Regions from separate parts of the Microbacterium kribbense genome, predicted to be linked through region 1. Evidence: predicted binding sites of a transcription regulator. Region 1 holds the regulator's gene; the other holds the start of a gene.
The links. Region 1 encodes HrcA, which represses chaperone genes, less so after heat shock. Its sites were predicted from a motif close to TTNGCACTCGNNNNNNNCGAGTGCNAA; they were not measured.
Positions count from the first base shown of each region.

Region 2: groES (co-chaperone GroES) is a predicted target of HrcA. The motif match lies at 2,263-2,289, and genes of this name have one in related genera.

Region 1 is NZ_BAABAF010000008.1:176,168-185,926, forward strand. It holds gene ABD705_RS11935 (MFS transporter) at 1-316, shown strand, start outside; gene ABD705_RS11940 (alpha/beta fold hydrolase) at 249-989, opposite strand; gene ABD705_RS11945 (cytochrome c oxidase assembly protein) at 1,092-2,000, shown strand; gene lepA (translation elongation factor 4) at 1,939-3,789, shown strand; gene ABD705_RS11955 (hypothetical protein) at 3,805-4,284, opposite strand; gene ABD705_RS11960 (DUF1990 domain-containing protein) at 4,380-5,030, shown strand; gene hemW (radical SAM family heme chaperone HemW) at 5,030-6,247, shown strand; gene hrcA (heat-inducible transcriptional repressor HrcA) at 6,329-7,375, shown strand; gene dnaJ (molecular chaperone DnaJ) at 7,423-8,535, shown strand; gene ABD705_RS11980 (16S rRNA (uracil(1498)-N(3))-methyltransferase) at 8,541-9,272, shown strand; gene ABD705_RS11985 (PhoH family protein) at 9,357-9,759, shown strand, end outside.
Region 2 is NZ_BAABAF010000005.1:104,349-114,107, forward strand. It holds gene tsaD (tRNA (adenosine(37)-N6)-threonylcarbamoyltransferase complex transferase subunit TsaD) at 1-332, shown strand, start outside; gene ABD705_RS07725 (hypothetical protein) at 329-961, shown strand; gene ABD705_RS07730 (class I SAM-dependent methyltransferase) at 975-2,165, opposite strand; gene groES (co-chaperone GroES) at 2,369-2,665, shown strand; gene rarD (EamA family transporter RarD) at 2,747-3,700, shown strand; gene ABD705_RS07745 (ABC transporter substrate-binding protein) at 3,875-5,146, shown strand; gene ABD705_RS07750 (ABC transporter ATP-binding protein) at 5,393-6,133, opposite strand; gene ABD705_RS07755 (ABC transporter ATP-binding protein) at 6,130-7,092, opposite strand; gene ABD705_RS07760 (branched-chain amino acid ABC transporter permease) at 7,163-8,140, opposite strand; gene ABD705_RS07765 (ABC transporter permease subunit) at 8,142-9,569, opposite strand.

The DNA.
Region 1 (9,759 bases):
GACCACGACGATGGTCGCGGCGGCCCTGCTCGGACTCGGCTACGGCGCGTTCTCGACGGTGGGGCTCGCCTTCGCGACCGACCTGCTGCCGCATGCCGACGACAACGCGCGCGACCTCGGCCTGGTGAACACCGCGGCGGCGCTCGGCCAGCTGGTCGGGCCGCTGGTGGGCGCGCTGCTGGTGGGCCTGGTCGGCGGGTTCTGGCTGCTGCTGATCGTCAGCGCGGTGTTCTCGGTGGGCGGCGGCCTCATGTCGGGTCGTGCCCGCGAGCGCGTGCATCCAGCGTCGCCACGGCCAGATCCAGCAGCGCGTTGAACACGCGCGGGCGCATCGCGGTCACCAGATGCGTCGTGCGCGGCACCACGATCAGCTCGGCGTGCGGCACCAGTCGGGTGAACATCCGCTCGTTGACCCGCAGCTGGTCGAACTGGCCGTTGATGAACCACATCGGGATCGTGATGTTGCGCAGCGCCGCGACCAGATCCAGCACCGACAGGCTCGCCAGCGCGACGTCCTGCGCAGCGAAGGCATAGCCGCCGGCGCCGAAGTCGGCCCGGGTCTGCGGCGGCAGGGTGCGCTCGGTCAGCTGCTCGGCCAGCCACATGCCATGGTCGGGCAGCGCATCCACCCGGCGTGCCAGAAAGCGATACGCGGCCAGGCCCGCTCCGCGCGGGATCGCGGTGCAGGATGCCGCGATGAACGCCGCGACCGGGGGAGGGTCTGCACGCCCGACGTACGCCGTGCAGACCAGGCCACCCATGGAGTGGCCGGACAGCAGCACCGGACCGCGGGTCGCCGCGTCGGTCACGGCCGCGTCGATGGTCGCGAACGCACCGTCGAGGGTGAACGGCTCGTCCATGCGGGTGCCGTGTCCGGGCAGGTCCACGGCCGTGACCGGAATCCTGAGCCCGTGCAGATGCTCGACCTGGGCGCGCCACATCGTCGCCGACGTGCGGATGCCGTGCACCAGCACCACCTGCACCGTCATCGTCGCCTCCGATCTGGTCCTCGTGCACGAGCGTATTCTGTAGCCACGCCTTCCATTCCCATCTTCCTGACCACCTGGCGCGCCGACCCGCTCACGATCGGCGTGCTTGTGGTCGCGGCCGTGTCGTACCTGTGGGGCGTGCACTGCGTCGCCCGTCGCGGCGGTTCCTGGCCGCTGCACCGCACGCTGATGTTCCTCGGCCTCGGCCTCGGCTCGTATGCCGTCATCGAGCTCGGCTTCCTCGGCGCCTACGGCGGCCAGCTGCGCTGGGCGTTCACCACGCGCATCGCACTGCTGATCTTCGTGATGGCGCCGCTGATCTCGCTCGGTCAGCCGCTGCAGCTGATCCAGCAGGCCACCGGGCCCACCGGGGCGGGCCGCGTCGTGAAGGTGCTGCACACGCGGGTCGTCCGCATCTTCGGCAATGCGATGGTCGGCTCGGCACTGGTGGCCGGGATCTTCTGCCTGTTCCTGACGCCGCTGGGCTGGACGCTGCGGGGCGCCGGCTGGATCGACGAGGGCCTCGGCCTGATCGTGGGGCTGTTGGGCCTGCTGCTGGTGCTGCCGCTGGGGGCGCTGGCAGCTACGCAGACCAGCCTGTTCATCACGGTCGAGTTCCTGCTCGCGTTCGTCGAGCTGGTGATCGACTCGATCCCGGGCATCCTGCTGCGCCTGAACGGGGCCGTGCTCGACCACGCGCCGACGATCGTCGGCACCGCCTCGTGGTGGCCGAACCCGCTGCACGACCAGCACCTGTCCGGCGACTTCCTCTGGTTCATCGCGGAGATCGGCGACGTGCCCGTGCTGCTGATCCTGATGTTCCGCTGGATGCGGATGGACCGCCGCGAGGCGAAGTCGTACGACGAGCTCAGCGACGAAGACTACGACGCCATGATGCAGGCCCACCTGAGCGGGGCCGCGCTGGCCGCCCCGGTAGAATCGGGGGAACATGTCCCCACGCGCCACGCAGTCTCTTCAGCCGTCCGCGACGCCTCCCGAGCTGATCCGTAACTTCTGCATCATCGCCCACATCGACCACGGCAAGTCGACCCTCGCCGACCGGATGCTGCAGATGACCGGCGTGGTCGCCGACCGTGACATGCGGGCGCAGTATCTGGACCGGATGGACATCGAGCGCGAGCGCGGCATCACGATCAAGAGCCAGGCCGTGCGGATGCCGTGGTCCACCGGTGCGCAGACCTTCGCGCTGAACATGATCGACACTCCCGGCCACGTCGACTTCACCTACGAGGTCTCGCGCTCCCTGGCCGCCTGCGAAGGCGCGGTGCTGCTGGTGGATGCCGCGCAGGGCATCGAGGCGCAGACCCTCGCGAACCTGTACCTGGCGCTGGAGCACGATCTGCGCATCATCCCGGTGCTCAACAAGATCGATCTGCCCGCCGCCGACCCCGACCGCTTCGCCGCCGAGCTGGCGAACCTGATCGGCGGCAGCCCGGACGACGTGATGCGCGTGTCGGGCAAGACCGGCGCCGGCGTCGAGGACCTGCTCGACGAGATCGTCGCCGCCGTGCCGCCGCCCGTCGGCGACCCGGACGCGCCGGCACGGGCGATGATCTTCGACTCGGTCTATGACTCCTACCGGGGTGTGGTCACCTACGTGCGGATGATCGACGGCAGCTTCACGCCGCGCCAGCGGGTGCTGATGATGTCCACCCGAGCCACCCACGAACTGCTCGAGATCGGCGTGTCCAGCCCCGAGCCGACCCCGGCCGAAGGCCTGGGCGTCGGCGAGGTCGGCTATCTGATCACCGGGGTGAAGGACGTGCGCCAGTCCCGCGTCGGCGACACCATGACCGATGCCCGCAAGCCCGCGCAGCAGGCACTGCCCGGCTACACCGACCCGAAGCCGATGGTGTTCTCGGGGCTGTATCCGATCGATGCCAGCGACTACGGCGAGCTGCGCGAGGCCCTCGACAAGCTGAAGCTGTCGGATGCGTCGCTGGCCTACGAGCCGGAGACCTCGGTCGCGCTCGGATTCGGGTTCCGCTGCGGCTTCCTCGGCCTGCTGCACCTGGAGATCGTCACCGAACGGCTCGAACGCGAGTTCGACCTCGACCTGATCACCACCGCCCCCAGCGTGATCTACGAGGTCACGACCGACACCGGCGAGACGGTGACCGTCACCAACCCCAGCGAGTACCCGGACGGCCGGGTCGCGACGGTTGCCGAGCCCATGGTCAAGGCCGCGATCCTGCTGCCCAAGGAGTACGTCGGCGCCGTGATGGAGCTGTGCCAGGGGCGCCGCGGCAGCCTGCTGGGCATGGACTACTTCTCCCAGGAGCGCGTCGAGCTGCGCTACGACATGCCGCTGGGCGAGATCGTGTTCGACTTCTTCGACCAGCTCAAGAGCCGCACGCAGGGGTACGCGTCCTTGGACTACGAGCCCAGCGGCACGCAGGAGGCCGACCTGGTCAAGGTCGACATCCTGCTGCAGGGCGAGCGGGTGGATGCCTTCAGCTCGATCGTGCACCGCGACAAGGCCTACGCCTACGGCACGATGATGACCGAACGGCTGCGCAAGCTGATCCCGCGCCAGCAGTTCGAGGTGCCCATCCAGGCCGCCATCGGCGCGCGCATCATCGCGCGCGAGAACATCCGCGCGATCCGCAAGGACGTGCTGGCCAAATGCTACGGCGGCGACATCTCCCGCAAGCGCAAGCTGCTCGAGAAGCAGAAGGAGGGCAAGAAGCGCATGAAGATGGTCGGGCGCGTCGAAGTCCCCCAAGAGGCGTTCATCGCCGCACTCTCGGGGGACGTCGAGGGCAAGGTCAAGAAGTAGCCCGATGCCTCCGGGTCAGGCGATGTCCACCGCGGCGGCCCGCGCCCGGCGCCCCTGAGCGGCGGGCGGCGGGGCGGCTCCGAGCCACTGCGCACGGTTGCCGCGGGCCAGGCCGATCGCGATCCACGTTCCGGCCGCCAGACGCAGCAGGTCCGCGACGAGCGTCGCCGCCATCGTCCCCACGACGGCGTTGACCGCGATCCCGAGCACCGGCAGCGGCAGCACCCAGGCGTTGACCAGCCGCACTCGCACCAGACCGATGATCACCAGCAGCATCCCCAGCTGTGCGACGATCTCGAGCACGAAGCCGACCGTGCCCACGGTGCCCAGGACCGTGTCACCGGTGACGGCCAGCGCCGTCTGGAACGCCGCGTCCCGATCGGGCTGCTGGGCCAGGGCCACGATCGTGAGCCCGGTGGCGTTCGAGATGCTGAACCCGGCGGGGCCCACCACCGCCAGCGCGGCCCCCAGCGCCCGGCGGTACCTTTGGCGCATGGACGGTGATCGCCGCCTACGAGCTGGGGCTGGTGGTGCCCGGCGGCGCATGACGTGCACGCCGTTTTCAGCATCGCGTCGGTAGGCTGGAGCCCATGCGCCGAGGGACCTTCCGGGACGAGACGGTGGACTATGCCGCGGTCGGGGCATCGCAGGCACCCGACCTGATGCAGTACCCTCCCGAGCGCAGCATCCCTGCCGAGCAGTCCTGGCGGATCGGCAGCGGCCAGAGCCGTTTCACGACGGCGTCCGAAGCGCTGCTGTCCTGGCGCGCGCTGCGCGACGGCGGGCTGCGCGTCTCAGACGTGCGCCCGGCCGCAGGTCCCATGTACACCGGCGTGGCCTTCGACCACGACGGCACCCCGGTCGTGCCCAGTCGGCTCGAAGCAGATCAGCGCTTCGATCCCGACGGCACGCCGTGGGTGGGCTCGGGCACCACGCTGCGCGTGCACGGCCGGGTCGCTGGCATGCGCGCCGACGCCGAACTGCGCGTCATCTTCGCCGTCGAAGAGCCGCGTCGGGTCGGCTTCGCGCTCGGCACCGTCGGCGAATCGGTCGTCAGCGGCGAGGAATCGTTCATGGTCGACTGGTACGACAACGACGAGGTGTGGTTCACAGTGCGGGCCTTCGACTCCGCCCGCGCCCTCGGCTACCGGGTCATGCCGGCACTGATCCGGCGACGACGCAAGGCGCTGTTCCAGCGGTATCTGCGGGCCATCTCGCCGCTCTACACGTCGCCGGCCTGATGGGCTCGGCTCTTCCGATCGGCGACCCGGCTCCGGCCGACGGCGCGCTGCCGCCCGGCACCGCGATAGACGCGACCGGCGACTTCGGCGTGTACCTGCACGTGCCGTTCTGCCGGGTGCGCTGCGGCTACTGCGATTTCAACACCTACACCGCCACCGAACTGCGCGGTGCGCGTCAGGATCAGTACGCTGACACGCTGCTGGCCGAGGTGGCCTTGGCCCGTGACGTGCTGCAGGCAGCAGGCGGGGTGCGACCGGCATCCACCGTCTTCTTCGGCGGCGGCACGCCGACGCTGCTGCCGCCCGGCGACCTCGCGCGGATGCTCGACGGCGTGCGGGCGACCTTCGGCATCGCCGACGGCGCCGAGATCACGGTCGAGGCCAACCCCGACACGGTGACCGACGCCGTCGCCGGCACCCTGGCCGGCGCCGGGGTGACTCGGCTGTCGGTGGGCATGCAGTCGGCCGTGCCGCACGTGCTCGCGGCGCTGGATCGCACTCATCGCCCCGACAATGTGGCCACTGCCGTGGCGGCGGCGCGCGGCGCCGGTCTGGACGTCAGCGTCGACCTGATCTACGGCGCGCCGGGGGAGTCGCTGGCAGACTGGCGCGAGTCGCTGCGCGCGGCGCTGGGCCTTGCGCCCGACCATATCTCCGCCTACGCGCTGATCATCGAGCAGGGCACCAAGCTGGCCCGGCAGATCCGCCGCGGCGAGGTGCCCGCCCCCGACGACGACCTGCAAGCCGACATGTACGAGCTGGCCGACGGAATGCTGGCCGCCGACGGGTTCGCCTGGTACGAGGTTTCGAACTGGGCCCGCGGCGACGCGCACCGTTCGCGGCACAACCTCTCGTACTGGCGCAATGCCGACTGGTGGGGCTTCGGCCCCGGGGCGCACAGTCACATCGCCGGCGTGCGCTGGTGGAATGTGAAGCATCCAGCCGCGTACGCGCAGCGCCTGGCCGCGGGCCAGTCGCCGGCCGCCGGCCGTGAGCAGCCCGACGCACAGGCGCGCCGGCTCGAGACGGTGCTGCTGCGCTCCCGCATCCGGGAAGGGCTGCCGATAGCCGAGATCCCCGAGCCCCGGCGCCGCGCCGTCGCCGGACTCATCGCCGACGGCCTGGTCGACGGCACCGAAGCGGTGCACGGGCGGATCGTGCTCACGCTGAAGGGGCGGCTCCTGGCCGACGCGGTGGTGCGCGCGCTCACGGACTGACCCCCGCCGACGACGCCCCGCCGAGTTCGGTAGAATTGGCACTCAGTACCATTGAGTGCCAATGTGAGGAGGGGAGAGCAGATGGTCAGCGAGCGCGGTCTGCAGGTTCTGCAGGCCATCGTGCAGGACTACGTCGAGACCCGCGAGCCCGTCGGCAGCAAGCGCATCGTCGACCGGCACGCATTCGGCGTGTCGGCGGCCACCATCCGCAACGACATGGCGCTGCTCGAGGACGAAGAGCTCATCGTCGCCCCGCACACCTCGTCCGGCCGGGTGCCCACCGACAAGGGCTACCGGCTGTTCGTCGACCACCTCGCCGAGCTCCGGCCCCTCTCGTCCGCACAGCGCAGCGCCATCACGGCGTTCCTGGACGGCTCCACCGACCTCGACGACATCCTCTCCCGCACCGTGCATGCGCTGACCAGACTCACCGGTCAGGTCGCGATCGTGCAGTATCCGTCGTTCGCCCGGGCCAATGTCTCGCACGTCGAACTGGTCGACCTCGGCGGCAGCCGGGTGCTGGTGATCCTCGTGACGGACACCGGCCGGGTCTCGCAGCGCATCGTGGGCACCCCGGCCGACCTGGACGAGGGCGACATCGGCCAGCTGCGTGCGCGGATGTCGGTGCTGGTGACCGGCCGCAGCGTCGGCGAAGGGGCCAAGGCCGTGACGGCGGCGCTGGCCGAGCGCCGCGACCAGCCGCGCCCGCTCCGGCTGGACGACGTGCTGCACAGCCTCCTGCTCGTCGTCTCCGAAGAGCTCGAGGAGTTCCGCCAGGACCGTCTGCTGCTGGCCGGCAGCGCCACCCTCGCGCGGCGCGAGGACGACTTCCAAGGCAGCATCTACCCGCTGCTGCAGGCCATCGAAGAGCAGGTGACGCTGCTGCGGCTGATGGGCGAGATGGTCGCCGACGGGGAGGGCCTGGCCGCGTCGATCGGGCGCGAGAACGAGGCGTTCGGCCTGAGCGAGGCATCCGTCGTCACCGGCGACTACGACGCGACCGGGTCCCGCGCACGCGTGGGCGTGCTGGGTCCGACCCGCATGGACTACCCGACCAACCTCGCGGCGGTTCGCGCCGTCGCGCACTACCTGAGCCGCCTGCTCGAAGAAGACGACACGTCGCGCTGAGCACCCGGCACAACATCACCCCGTGATCTGCGGGCAGGAAGGCGAATGTGGCTGACCAGGACCACTATGAGATTCTCGGCGTCCCGCGGGACGCCTCGCAGGACGACATCAAGAAGGCCTATCGACGTCTTGCCAGGCAGCTGCACCCGGACGTGAACCCGGGCGCGGATGCCGAGGAGAAATTCAAGCACGTCACGCACGCGTACGACGTGCTCAGCGACCCCGAGCAGCGCAGGCGCTACGACGCCGGCGGCGACATGCCGTTCGGCCAAGGCGGCGGCTTCGGCGGCTTCGGCGACATCTTCGAGACGTTCTTCGGCGCGGCCGGCGGCCGCGGTGCCCGCCCGCGCTCCCGTCGCGAGCGCGGGCAGGACGCCCTGGTCCGGGTGAACCTGGATCTCGGCGACGTCGTCTTCGGCGTGCACCGCGACCTCGAGGTCGACACCGCCGTGCTGTGCGAGACCTGCCAGGGCTCGTGCTGCCAGCCGGGCACCTCCGAGGTCACATGCGACGTGTGCCACGGCAGCGGGCACGTGCAGCGCACGGTGCGCAGCCTGCTCGGCAACGTCGTGACCAGCGTGCCGTGCAACGTCTGCCAGGGGCACGGCACCACGATCCCGTTCCCCTGCGCCACCTGCCAGGGGCAGGGGCGGGTGCGCGCACGCCGCACCGTCTCGGTCGACATCCCCGCCGGCGTCGAGACCGGGCTGCGGCTGCAGATGCCCGGCTCGGGCGAGGTCGGCCCCGCCGGCGGCCCGCACGGCGATCTGTACATCGAGATCACGGTCGCGCCACACGAGGTGTTCAGCCGCGACGGCGACGACCTGCTGGCGACGCTGGAGGTGTCGATGCCCGATGCGATCCTGGGCGCCACCACCGGCATCCAGTCCCTGGACGGCCCGGTCGAGCTCGAGGTGCGGCCCGGCGTGCAGTCCGGCGACGTGCTGACGATCAAGGGCCGCGGCATCACGCCGCTGCGCGGGTCGCAGCGCGGCGACCTGCGCGTGGGCGTGCACGTGGTCACCCCGACCCGGCTCGATGCCAAGGAGCGCGCCCTGATCGAGCAGTTCAAGAAGGCCACGAAGGCGCCCGGGCCCAAGCTCGCCGAGTTCCAGCAGGGACTGTTCGCGCGCCTGCGCGACCGGTTCCGGAACAGCTGACCGACGTGCCGCTGCACTTCATCGTCGCCGGCGCCGAGGCGTCCGCCGAGACGGTCGTGCTCACCGGTGCCGAGGCGCACCACGCCGCCGCAGTGCGTCGCGTGCGCGTGGGCGAGCAGATCACGATCGGCGACGGCACCGGGCTCTGGCTGACCGGGCAGTGCACCGCGGTCGCCCCGCGCGAGGTCGTCGTGCAGATCACCGACCGCGCCACGCTGCCGGCGCCGACGCCGCGCATCGTACTGGTGCAGGCGCTGGCCAAAGGCGATCGCGACGAGCTGGCCGTGCAGGCGGCCGCCGAACTGGGCGCCGACGAGATCGTGCCCTGGCAGGCCGCGCGCAGCGTGTCGCGCTGGGACGGCGCCAAGGCGGCCAAGGGGCGGGTGCGCTGGCAGAGCATCGTGCGCGAAGCCGCCAAGCAGGCCCACCGCGCGTGGGTGCCGGACGTGGCCGAGGTCACCGGCACGGCGGCCCTGGTGGCCCGGGCCGCGACGTCGCGCGTCGTGGTGCTCGACCCGGTCGGCCAGATCCCGCTGTCCGCGCTCGCACTGCACGCCGCCGACAGCCGTGACGTCGTGCTGGTGGTCGGCCCGGAGGGCGGGGTGGCGCCCGAAGAGCGTGCCGCTCTGGTCGACGCCGGCGCCGCCGTCGCGACCCTGGGCCCGAACGTGCTGCGCACCTCGACCGCGGGACCGGCGGCCCTGGTCGCCGTCGGAATCCAGCTCGGCCGGATCTGAGCGCTCAGTAGGATGGATGCCACGAGTCCGCCCAGGATCGGCCTTCGCGCCGCGGTCGCCTGGGCCCGGAAGAGAAGAGCGTGAATGCCGGATGAGGAGGCTGTCACCGAGCGCGTGTACGCCGACGGTGTGGCCATGGTGCAGCTGCTCGGCCCGCAGGACCGGCTGCTGCGGGTCGTCGAGCGCGAGCACCCGGACGTCGACATGCACGTGCGCGGCAACGAGATCACCCTGACCGGGGATGCCGCCTCGGTCGCCGCCGCGCACGCCCTGGTCGACGAGCTCATCGCGATGACCCGCTCCGGGCAGGGGCTGGACCCGGTCGACGTGGTCTCGTCCAGCCGGATGCTGCGCAGCGAGGGCGGGCCGCGCCCGTCCGAAGTGCTGGGCGAGGCGATCCTCACCTCGCGCGGCAAGGTCATCCGGCCCAAGACCGCCGGCCAGAAGGAATACGTCGATGCGATCGACCAGAACACGATCGTGTTCG
Region 2 (9,759 bases), on a different contig from region 1:
ATGTCGCCGCCGGCTTCCGCGAGGCGGTCGTCGATGTGCTGGTCACCAAAGCGCTGGATGCCTGTGCCCGGCACGACGTGCCGCGCCTGCTGCTGGGCGGGGGAGTGATCGCCAACCGCCGCCTGCGCGAGGTCGCCCTGGAGCGCGCCGCCGCGGCCGGCGTGACGGTGCGCATCCCGCCGCTGCGCCTGTGCACCGACAACGGCGCCATGATCGCCGGCCTGGCCGGTCAGCTGATCGCGGCCGGTCGCCGCCCGTCGACGCTCGCCTTCGGCGCGGACTCGACGCTGCCGGTCACCGAGATCCAGGTCGCTGAATCGGATGCCGCATGAGTGCGCCTGAGCAGGATGACGCGTCGATGAACCAATCGCTGGGCGAGCGCAGCGAGGCGGAGCGCCCGGGAACCGAAGGCGCCGCCGGCGTGCGGCCCGCGGCGGACGGTGTCGCGAGTGACGTGGCCGCCGTGGCGGACGACGCGGCGGGGGACGAAGTAGGCGAGTCGGAAGGGACCGCGTCGGCCGGCCCCAGTAACCCGGACGCGTCCGCGCGCGGGATCGACCTCGGCAGCGAGCCGAGCACGAGTCTGCCCGGCGAGCACCGCGGCGGGTTCGGCCGGCTGCCGACTGCCCCGGTCGATGTGCCCCCGACCACCGCCGGCCCGGACGAACACGTCGACCTGCTGGCCGACGCGCAATGGCTGGAGCCCGAGCCCGCAAGGCCGCACCGCGGCTGGGCCGGCTGGGCACTGGGCCTGGCGATCGTCGGCCTGGTCGTGTCGTTCTTCGTCGGCTGGGGATTCCCGCTGGGACTGGTCGCCATCGTCACCGCGAGCGTCGGCCTGCGGCGCCCACTGGAGAGCCGCGTGGTCGCCGGCTGGGCGCTGGCCCTCGGCATCCTCTCGGTGCTCTACAGTGCCGGCTGGCTGCTGTGGACCGCCAACCACGGCGGCCTCTTCAGCTGACTGCGCCCCGCCCTCACCCGACCCGGTCGGCGAGGATCGCCACGTGCTTGCCGCCGGCCCGCGTCAGCACCAGCGTCGCCTCGGCGTCGCCGCGCAGCGTCAGCGAGCGACGGAATGCGGCGGGGTCGACATCCATGCCGCGCTTCTTGATCTCGAGCCGTCCGATCCCGTGCGCGACCAGCACGCGACTGATTGCCTTGGCATTGGCGGGCATCGTCTCGCGCACCCGGAACGACTGCACGAACGGGCTCGTGACCGCGCCGTCGCCGGTCAGGTACGCGATCCGAGGATCGAGCATGCCGGCGTCCAACTGCTGTGCCACGGTACCGATCAGCCGCGCCCGGATGACTGCGCCGTCGGGCTCGTGCAGGTAGCCGCCGAGCGGGCGCACCGCGGCATCTGGGGCATCCGCGGCTGCCGTCAGCTCGTGCGCCCGACCGTCGCGCAGCACCAGTGCCGCACGCCGCACACCCGGCCGCGCCAGGGCACCGGTCCACACCACCAGCTCGACCACCGAGCCGTCGGCGCTGACCCACTGGGTCTCGGCGTCGGCCGGCAGCGCCGCGCGGTCGTGCCCGGGCCCCAGCTTCACACCCGTCGGCCGGCTCGCCGCGGCGTCGAAGACCCACTCCAGCGGCGGCGCATAGTCGGCCGCGCCCACCCGTCGCGTCTCACGGTGCCCGGCCGTGCGGCGGGCCGGATCCAGCCACAGAGCGTCGACGACGCCCAGGTCGGATGTCTCGGCCTGCCCGTGCGTCACGGTCACATCCGCGCCGAACACGGCCAGGTTGTAGGCGGCGATCGCCGCCGTCACCTCGTCGGCATCCACCGCCTGCACCGTCAGGCCGGCGCCGGCGAACGCGAGGGAGTCGCCGCCGATGCCGCAGCCCAGATCGGCGATGCGGGTGAGGCCGGCGGCCCGCATCCGGCCGGCGTGGCGCGCGGCCACCGGCAACCGGGTCGCCTGTTCGAGACCGGCGCGGGTGAACAGCATCCGACTCGCGAACTCGCCGAACTTCGCGGTCGCCTTCTGCCGCAGGTGCGCCTGTCCGACCACCGCCGCGACCAGGTCGGGCGCCTCACCGGCCGCCCGCAGCCGCGACACCGCCTGCGCCGCCTCGGCCGTGGAGGAGATCGGCCCGAGATCGCCCAGCAGCGCCAGCCCGTGCGGGGTCAGCAGGGCCGTCAGTTCAGACATCTGCACCCGTCCAGCGTAGGGGCGCACCGGCCCCCGCGCCCGCCGAGCACGAGCACCGCCCAGCATCCGCACCTGCCGGACGCGAGCACGAGCACCCGCCGAGTTGGCACTCGCGTTGCGTGAGTGCCAACTCATGCATAAACTGGGATCAGCACTCGGCACGTCAGAGTGCTAACGAGTCTTCAGTCTCAACAAGGAAGAGGTAGACCGTGTCGGTTTCCATCAAGCCGCTCGAGGACCGCATCGTCATCACGCAGGTCGAGGCCGAGCAGACCACCGCGAGTGGTCTGGTCATTCCGGACACCGCGAAGGAGAAGCCCCAGGAGGGCGAGGTCGTCGCCGTGGGTCCGGGTCGCATCGATGACAACGGCAACCGCGTCCCGCTCGACGTCGCCGTCGGCGACCGCGTGCTGTACAGCAAGTACGGTGGGACCGAGGTGAAGTTCGGCGCTGACGAGTTCCTCGTCCTGTCGGCTCGCGACGTCCTGGCGATCGTCGTCCGCTAGTTCTGTGCGCGAAGGGTCCGCAGGCTTCGGCCTGCGGACCCTTCGTCGTGTCGGGGCCGGTCGTGGTGAGAAGGTGGAGAAGTGACACAGCAGGATGCCGGCGGCCCGCGCGCGCGCCCGGCCGTCGTCGGCGGCGCGTACGCGTTCGTCGCCTACCTGCTGTGGGGCCTGTTCCCGCTGTACTTCATCGCGCTGCTGCCCTCCGGCCCCTGGGAGGTGGTGGCCTGGCGGGTGCTGCTGACGGTGGTGTTCTGCGTCATCGCCATCTCCGTCATGCGCGGATGGTCGGCCCTGGGCCGCATCGTGCGCCAGCCGCGGCTGCTGGGGCTGTCGGCGCTGGCGGGCGTGCTGATCTTCGTCAACTGGACCGTCTATCTGATCGCGACCCTCACCGGGCACGTGATCGAAGCGAGCCTGGGGTACTTCATCAACCCGATCGTCACGGTGCTGCTGGGCGTGCTGGTGCTGCACGAGCGGCTGCGCCGCCTGCAATGGGCGGCGATCGGCTTCGCTGCCGCGGCCGTGACCGTCATCGTGATCGGCTACGGCAAGATGCCGTGGATCTCCCTCCTGCTGGCGTTCTCGTTCGGCTTCTACGGGCTCGTGAAGAACCGGATCGGCCCGTCGGTGGACGCCCTCAGCGGGCTGGCCCTCGAGACGGCGTGGCTGATCCCGGTCGCCGCCGGCATGCTGATCTGGGTCAGTGCCACCACTGGGATCACGGTGGGCACCGCCGGCATCGGACACGGGGTGCTGCTGCTGATGGCCGGGGTGGTCACCGCGGTGCCGCTGCTGCTGTTCGCCGCCGCCACCCGGCGCGCGCCGCTGAGCCTGGTCGGCCTGCTGCAGTTCCTGAACCCCATCCTGCAATTCGTCATCGGCGCCGCGATCCTGCACGAGGACATGCCGCTGGAGCGATGGATCGGCTTCGCCCTGGTCTGGGTGGCTCTGATCGTCCTGACCATCGACTCGCTGATCGCCGTGCGCCGCGCGCACGACGCGCCCGGGATCAACCCCGTCGCCGACATCACCTGAGGCGCGGATGCCGGTGCCCGGCGGCGATGAGGGTCACAGTATGCCGGTTGTGGCATCCGCCCCGCCCGTCGGGCGCGGATCGTTAACGCACCGATACTTATCGGAGCCGCATCAGGCGCGTTCTCGCCATATGGTGGGAGGACGTGGCACGACCACGTCAAGCAAAGGAGCACCATGAACGGACTTAAGGGCCTGCGCCGCGGAAGGGGCGTTGCCATCCTCACGCTGGCAAGTGCCGCGGCTCTCGTTATGGCGGGCTGCAGCAGCACGCCGTCAGCATCCCCGTCGGGGAACACTTCAGCAGGGCCGGCAACGGAGCTGACCTTCAAGATGGGGTCGCTGCTGCCCGAAACCGGTTCGCTGGCATTCCTCGGCCCGCCCATGGAGGCTGCCGTGGGACTGGCCGTCCAGGAGGTCAACGAAGCCAAGACCGGCATCACGATCGACTACACGGCCGCCGACGAGGGTGACACCGACACGAAGGCGTACGAGACCTCGGTCACGAAGCTGCGCAGCGCGGGCATCACCGGAATGGTCGGAGCGGCTGCGTCGGGCGTCACGAAGCTGATCCTGGACGGCAACGTCGCCGCAGGCATCCTCACCGTGTCGCCGTCGAACACGTCGCCGGACTTCACCGACTTCCCGGGCAAGAACGGCCTGTTCTTCCGCACCGCGCCCAGCGATCTGCTGCAAGGCGAAGTGCTCGGCAACCTGATCGCGCAGGACGCCCACAAGTCGCTGGGCATCATCTACCAGAACGACCCGTATGGCACGGGCCTGGCGGCAGCGATCAAGAGCACGTTCGAGTCCACCGGCGGCAAGGTCGTCGCAGAGGCCTCGTACAACGTCGGTGACGCGCAGTTCGACTCGCAGGTCGCCACGATCAAGGCGGCGAACCCGGATGCGGTCGCGGTCGTCTCGTTCGACCAGTTCAAGACGATCGGCCCGCTGATGGTCAACGCGGGTCTGCCGTCGAAGGACTTCTACCTGGTCGACGGCAACACGGTCGACTACAGCAACAAGAAGGACATGTCGGTCTCGCTCGAAGGCGCCCAGGGCACCCGCCCCGGGCCGAAGCTGGCGGATGACTTCACCAGCCGCGTCCAGAAGTACTGGACCGGCAAGGGCAACGGCGAGGTCAAGGACTTCACCTACGCCGCCGAGGCCTACGACGCCGTCGTGCTGATGTCGCTGTCGGCACTGGCAGCGAAGTCGACCGTGGGCAAGGACATGGCAGCCAAGATGCAGGAGGTCTCGGGCGGATCCGGCAACGGCACGAAGTGCGACAGCTTCGTCAAGTGCGCCAAGATCATCAACGACGGCGGCGTGCCGGCCTACCAGGGCTACTCCGGAGAGAGCGCGTTCGACGCGAAGGGCGACCCGCACGGTGCGGTGATCGGCATCTTCAAGTACAACGCCGACAACACCTACACCCGGACCAACTAGTCCGCATTCAGAAGTGCCCCGGGCCGATGGCCCGGGGCACTTCTGCTGTGCTTTCGCGAGGTGGTGTGTTTGTCGGCGAGGTGGTGTGTAGCGGGCCCGGACCTTCTCGGCGTGGGACGGACCTTCTCGGCGTGGAACGCGCCTTCTCGGCGCGAGGTGCGCCTTCTCGGCGGGGCGGCGGGGCGGCGGGGCGGCGAGCGCGGGCACGGACACGGGTGCCCGACGCAGCGCAGCGCAGGGGAGGGGCTACGCGGCCTCGGTGCCCAGGGTGCCCAGGTACAGGCCGATCACCTTGGGATCGTTCAGCAGATCGCGACCGGTGCCCTCGTAGGCGTCCTTGCCCTGATCGAGCACGTACCCGCGGTCGCAGATCTGCAGGCAGCGCCGCGCGTTCTGCTCGACCATGATCGTGGTCACGCCCGCCTTGTTGATGTCCGAGACACGGATGAACGCGTCATCCTGGCGCACCGGCGACAGCCCCGCCGACGGCTCGTCCAGCAGCAGCACGGTCGGGTCCATCATCAGTGCGCGGCACATCGCCACCATCTGGCGCTCGCCGCCCGACAGCGACCCAGCACGCTGGTTCAGCCGCGAGCCCAGCTCGCTGAAGATCCCGGTCACGAACTCGAGCCGCTCCCGATAGATCTTCGGGTTCTGGAACAGTCCCATCTGCAGGTTCTCGGCGATCGTCAGCGAGGGGAACACGTTGTTGGTCTGCGGCACGAACGCGACACCTCGCGCGACCAGCTTGTCGGCTTTGAGCCCCACGATGCTCTCGCCGTTGACGCGGACGTCGCCGCCGCGCACCTGCACGAGCCCGAAGATCGCCTTCAGCAGCGTGGACTTGCCGGCGCCGTTCGGGCCGATGATGCCGACGAGCTCGCCCTGGTGCGCGACCAGATTCGTGCCGTGCAGGATGTCCACGCCCGGCAGATAGCCGGCCTTGACGTTCTCGACCTCGACGACGAGTGTGCGCTGATCGGTCACGGCTTGTCTCTCCCGTCCGGGCCCTCGGCATCCTCGCCGCCGGCCTCCTCGACTTCTTCTTCGATCGCCTCGAGCAGCCGGATCGCCGAGGTGTTCAGCTCGCCCTCGATGCGCCCGGTGACCACCCCCAGGTCGACGTCCTGATGGCTGCCCAGGTACGCGTCGACGACGGCCGGGTCCTCCATCACGGTCTCGGGCGGCCCCTCGGCGACGACGCGCCCCTCGGCCATCACGACCACCCAGTCGGCGATGTGGCGCACCATGTGCATGTCGTGCTCGACGAACAGCACCGACATCCCGGCATCCTTCAGCCCGAGGATGTGCCCGAGCAGCGACTGGGTCAGCGCCGGGTTCACGCCCGCCATCGGCTCGTCGAGCATGACCAGCTGCGGGTCGCACATCAGCGCGCGCGCCATCTCGAGCAGCTTGCGCTGCCCACCCGACAGCGACGCGGCGAAGTCCTGCTCCTTGGTGTCGAGCTTGAACCGGGTGAGCAGGTCGCGCGCCTTCTCTTCGATCTCGCGCTCCTGCGGGCGCCACAGCGCCGGGAACAGGCTCGACCAGAAGCGTTCGCCGCGCTGGTTCGGTGCGCCGAGCTTCATGTTCTCGAGCACGGTCAGCAGCGACAGCGCCTTGGTCAGCTGGAAGGTGCGCACCTGGCCCATCCGCGCCACCTTGAACGACGGCACGCCGGCGAGCTCGGTGCCGTCATACGCCCAGTGGCCCGAGTTGGGCTTGTCGAACCCGCAGAGCAGGTTGAACAGCGTGGTTTTGCCGGCACCGTTGGGTCCGATCAGCGCCGTGATCGTGCCGCGCGGAATTTCGAGGTGGTCGACATCCACGGCGGTGAGTCCGCCGAAATGACGCTTGACATTGTCGATGACCAGGATCGGGTCGTTCTTGGCGACGCCGGGCACCGGCGCCCCCTTGGCGAGCCCAGTCGACTTCGCAACATGGATGCCGTCCGTGGTCGGTGCGGGCTCCGAGGCGTGCGGCGAGCCGGCGCCCTCCGGCAGTTCACTGGGCGGGTTATTTGACAAAGGTCATCTCCCTCTTGTCGCCGAGCAGTCCCTGCGGCCGGAAGATCACCAGCAGCATCAGCGTGACGCCGACCAGGATGAACCGGATGGTGCCGGCCTGGAAGGTCGACACCGGCAGGACGCCGGCGGCGGCCAGGTCGGGCAGCACATTGCCGAGGAAGGCGAACACCACCCAGAAGATCACGGTGCCCAGCGTCGGGCCGAAGATCGTGGCCGCACCGCCCAGCAGCAGGATCGTCCACAGGAAGAACGTCAGCGAGGTCGAATAGCTGCCCGGCACGGCGGCCGAGGGCAGGATGAACACGATCCCGCCGGCCGCGCCGATGACACCGCCGAGCACGAGGGACTGCATCTTGAACGCGAACACGTTCTTGCCCAGGGCCCGCACGGCGTCCTCGTCTTCGCGGATGCCCTTGAGCACGCGTCCCCAGGGGCTGCGCATCAGCAGCCACACCAGCACGATCGAGATCGCGAGCAGGATGAGACCGAACACGCGCTCCCACAGCTCGTTCTGGTTGAACGTCCACGGGCCGAACCCGTAGGTTCCCACCGGGAACGGGTTCGCGCCGCGGAAGCCGGCGTGGTAGCCAGCCAGTCCGCCCGAACCGCCGGTCCACTTCTGGAACACCTCGGTCAGAAACAGCAGCCGTACGATCTCGGCCGCGGCGATCGTCGCGATGGCCAGATAGTCCGCGCGCAGGCGCAGGGTCGGGATGCCCAGGACCAGGGCGAACAGGGCGCCGGCGGCCAGGCCGATGAGCATGCCGAGCCACCACGGCAGTGAGAACGAGATCACCGAGATGGCATAGCCGTAGCCGCCGACGGCCATGAACGCCGCCATGCCGAAGTTCAGCAGGCCGCCGTAGCCGAAGTGCACGGCCAGGCCCGTGGCCGCCAGGGCGTACGCGACCGTGACCGGGCTGATCAGATAGACCGCGGTGTTGCTGAGAATGCTTCCCCAGTCCATGTCAGCCCAGCCTCTCTCGGCGTCCCAGCAACCCCTGTGGGCGCACCAGCAGAATGATGATCAGCACGATCAGCGCGCTCGCGTACTTCAGATCCGACGGGATCCACAGCGTGGACACTTCGATCGCGACACCGACGATCAGCGAGCCGACCATCGCCCCGAACGCGGTGCCGAGGCCGCCCAGAGTCATCGCACTGAAGATCAGCAGCAGCATCTGCACGCCCATGTCCCACTTCACGCCGGGACGGTAGTACGCCCACAGCACGCCCGAGATCGCGGCCAGTCCCGCCGCGAGGATCCACACGATGCGGATCACCCGGTCGACGTTGATGCCGGATGCCGCAGCCAGTTGCGGATTGTCCGAAATGGCCCGCGTGGCCTTGCCGATCCTGGTGCGGGTGAGGAAGTACGCGACGCCCAGGATCGCGATCAAGCTCACGCCCATGCTGATCAGGTCGATGTAGGACAGCGAGATCGGCCCGAGCTGCATCGGCGTCGGGCTCGAACCCGGCAGCTGCTCGGTGCCGCCGCCGATCAGGAACTGGAAGAAGTAGCGCAGCGCCAGCGACAGGCCGATGCTGACGATCATCACCTGCACGACTCCGAGGCCTCTGCGGCGCAGCGGGCGCCACAGCGCGGCATCCATCCCCCAGCCCAGCAGTCCGCCGGCGAGGACCGCCGCGATCAGACCCAGCCACAGCGGCAGCTGCCAGACGCTCGTCGCGATCAGGGCGACCAGGCCGCCCCAGGTCACCATCTCGGCGTGCGCGAAGTTCGCGAGCTTGGTCGTGCCGTAGATCAGCGCGGCGCCCATCGAGGCGAGCCCCAGCAGCAGGCCGAAGTTGATGCCCTGCACGGCCCGGCCGATGAACTGGCTGAACATCGATTGAGTCACGCGCTCGCCCTGGCCGAGGAACAGGTTGACGATCTTCGTGTTCGTCAGACCGAACTTCACCTCTTGCGAGGCGGAGTCGCCGGCGACGATGACGCCCTTGGGCAGCGTCGACTCGTCGACGGTCAGCGTGTAGGTCGCCCTCTTGGGCACATACAGCTTCCAGCGGCCGTCCACGTCGGTCTTGGTGCTGGCGCTGAACCCGTTGCCCGCGACGGCGATCACCACGCCCGCCAGCGGCTTGTCCTTGTACGAGATGAAACCGGCGAAGTAGAAGTCGGTCTTCGGCGTGTTCTCGTCCGCCGGGGCGATCCGAGCGCTGGCGTGCGACGCCGCAGTGGTGGTGTGCGTGGCGGCGTGGGGGGCCGTCTGCGACGCGGCCGCGGTGACGGCAACGGTGGTCGGGGCATCCGCCTGTTCCTGCGCGAAGGCCGCGCCGGCGGGCACCGTCAGCAGCATCAATGCAGCGGCGGCTGCGCCGATCAGCGCCACCGCCCATTTTGCGGGTCGGCGTGGCGCCGGGGTGTTCAGTCTCACGCAACCTCCACATTGAGAACGCCGCCCCTCCAGCCGCGCGGCTTCCTTGACTGCGCAGCAGGGGTCGTGGGCGCGACCCGTCAGGGGTGACCGTCTGAGCGTAACCTGTGAGCGGCGCGTTGTCCTATCGCCCGACCGAAATGTGCGCACAATGCTCTGTCGACGCGGTGTGCTAAGCGCGGGCGCCTTC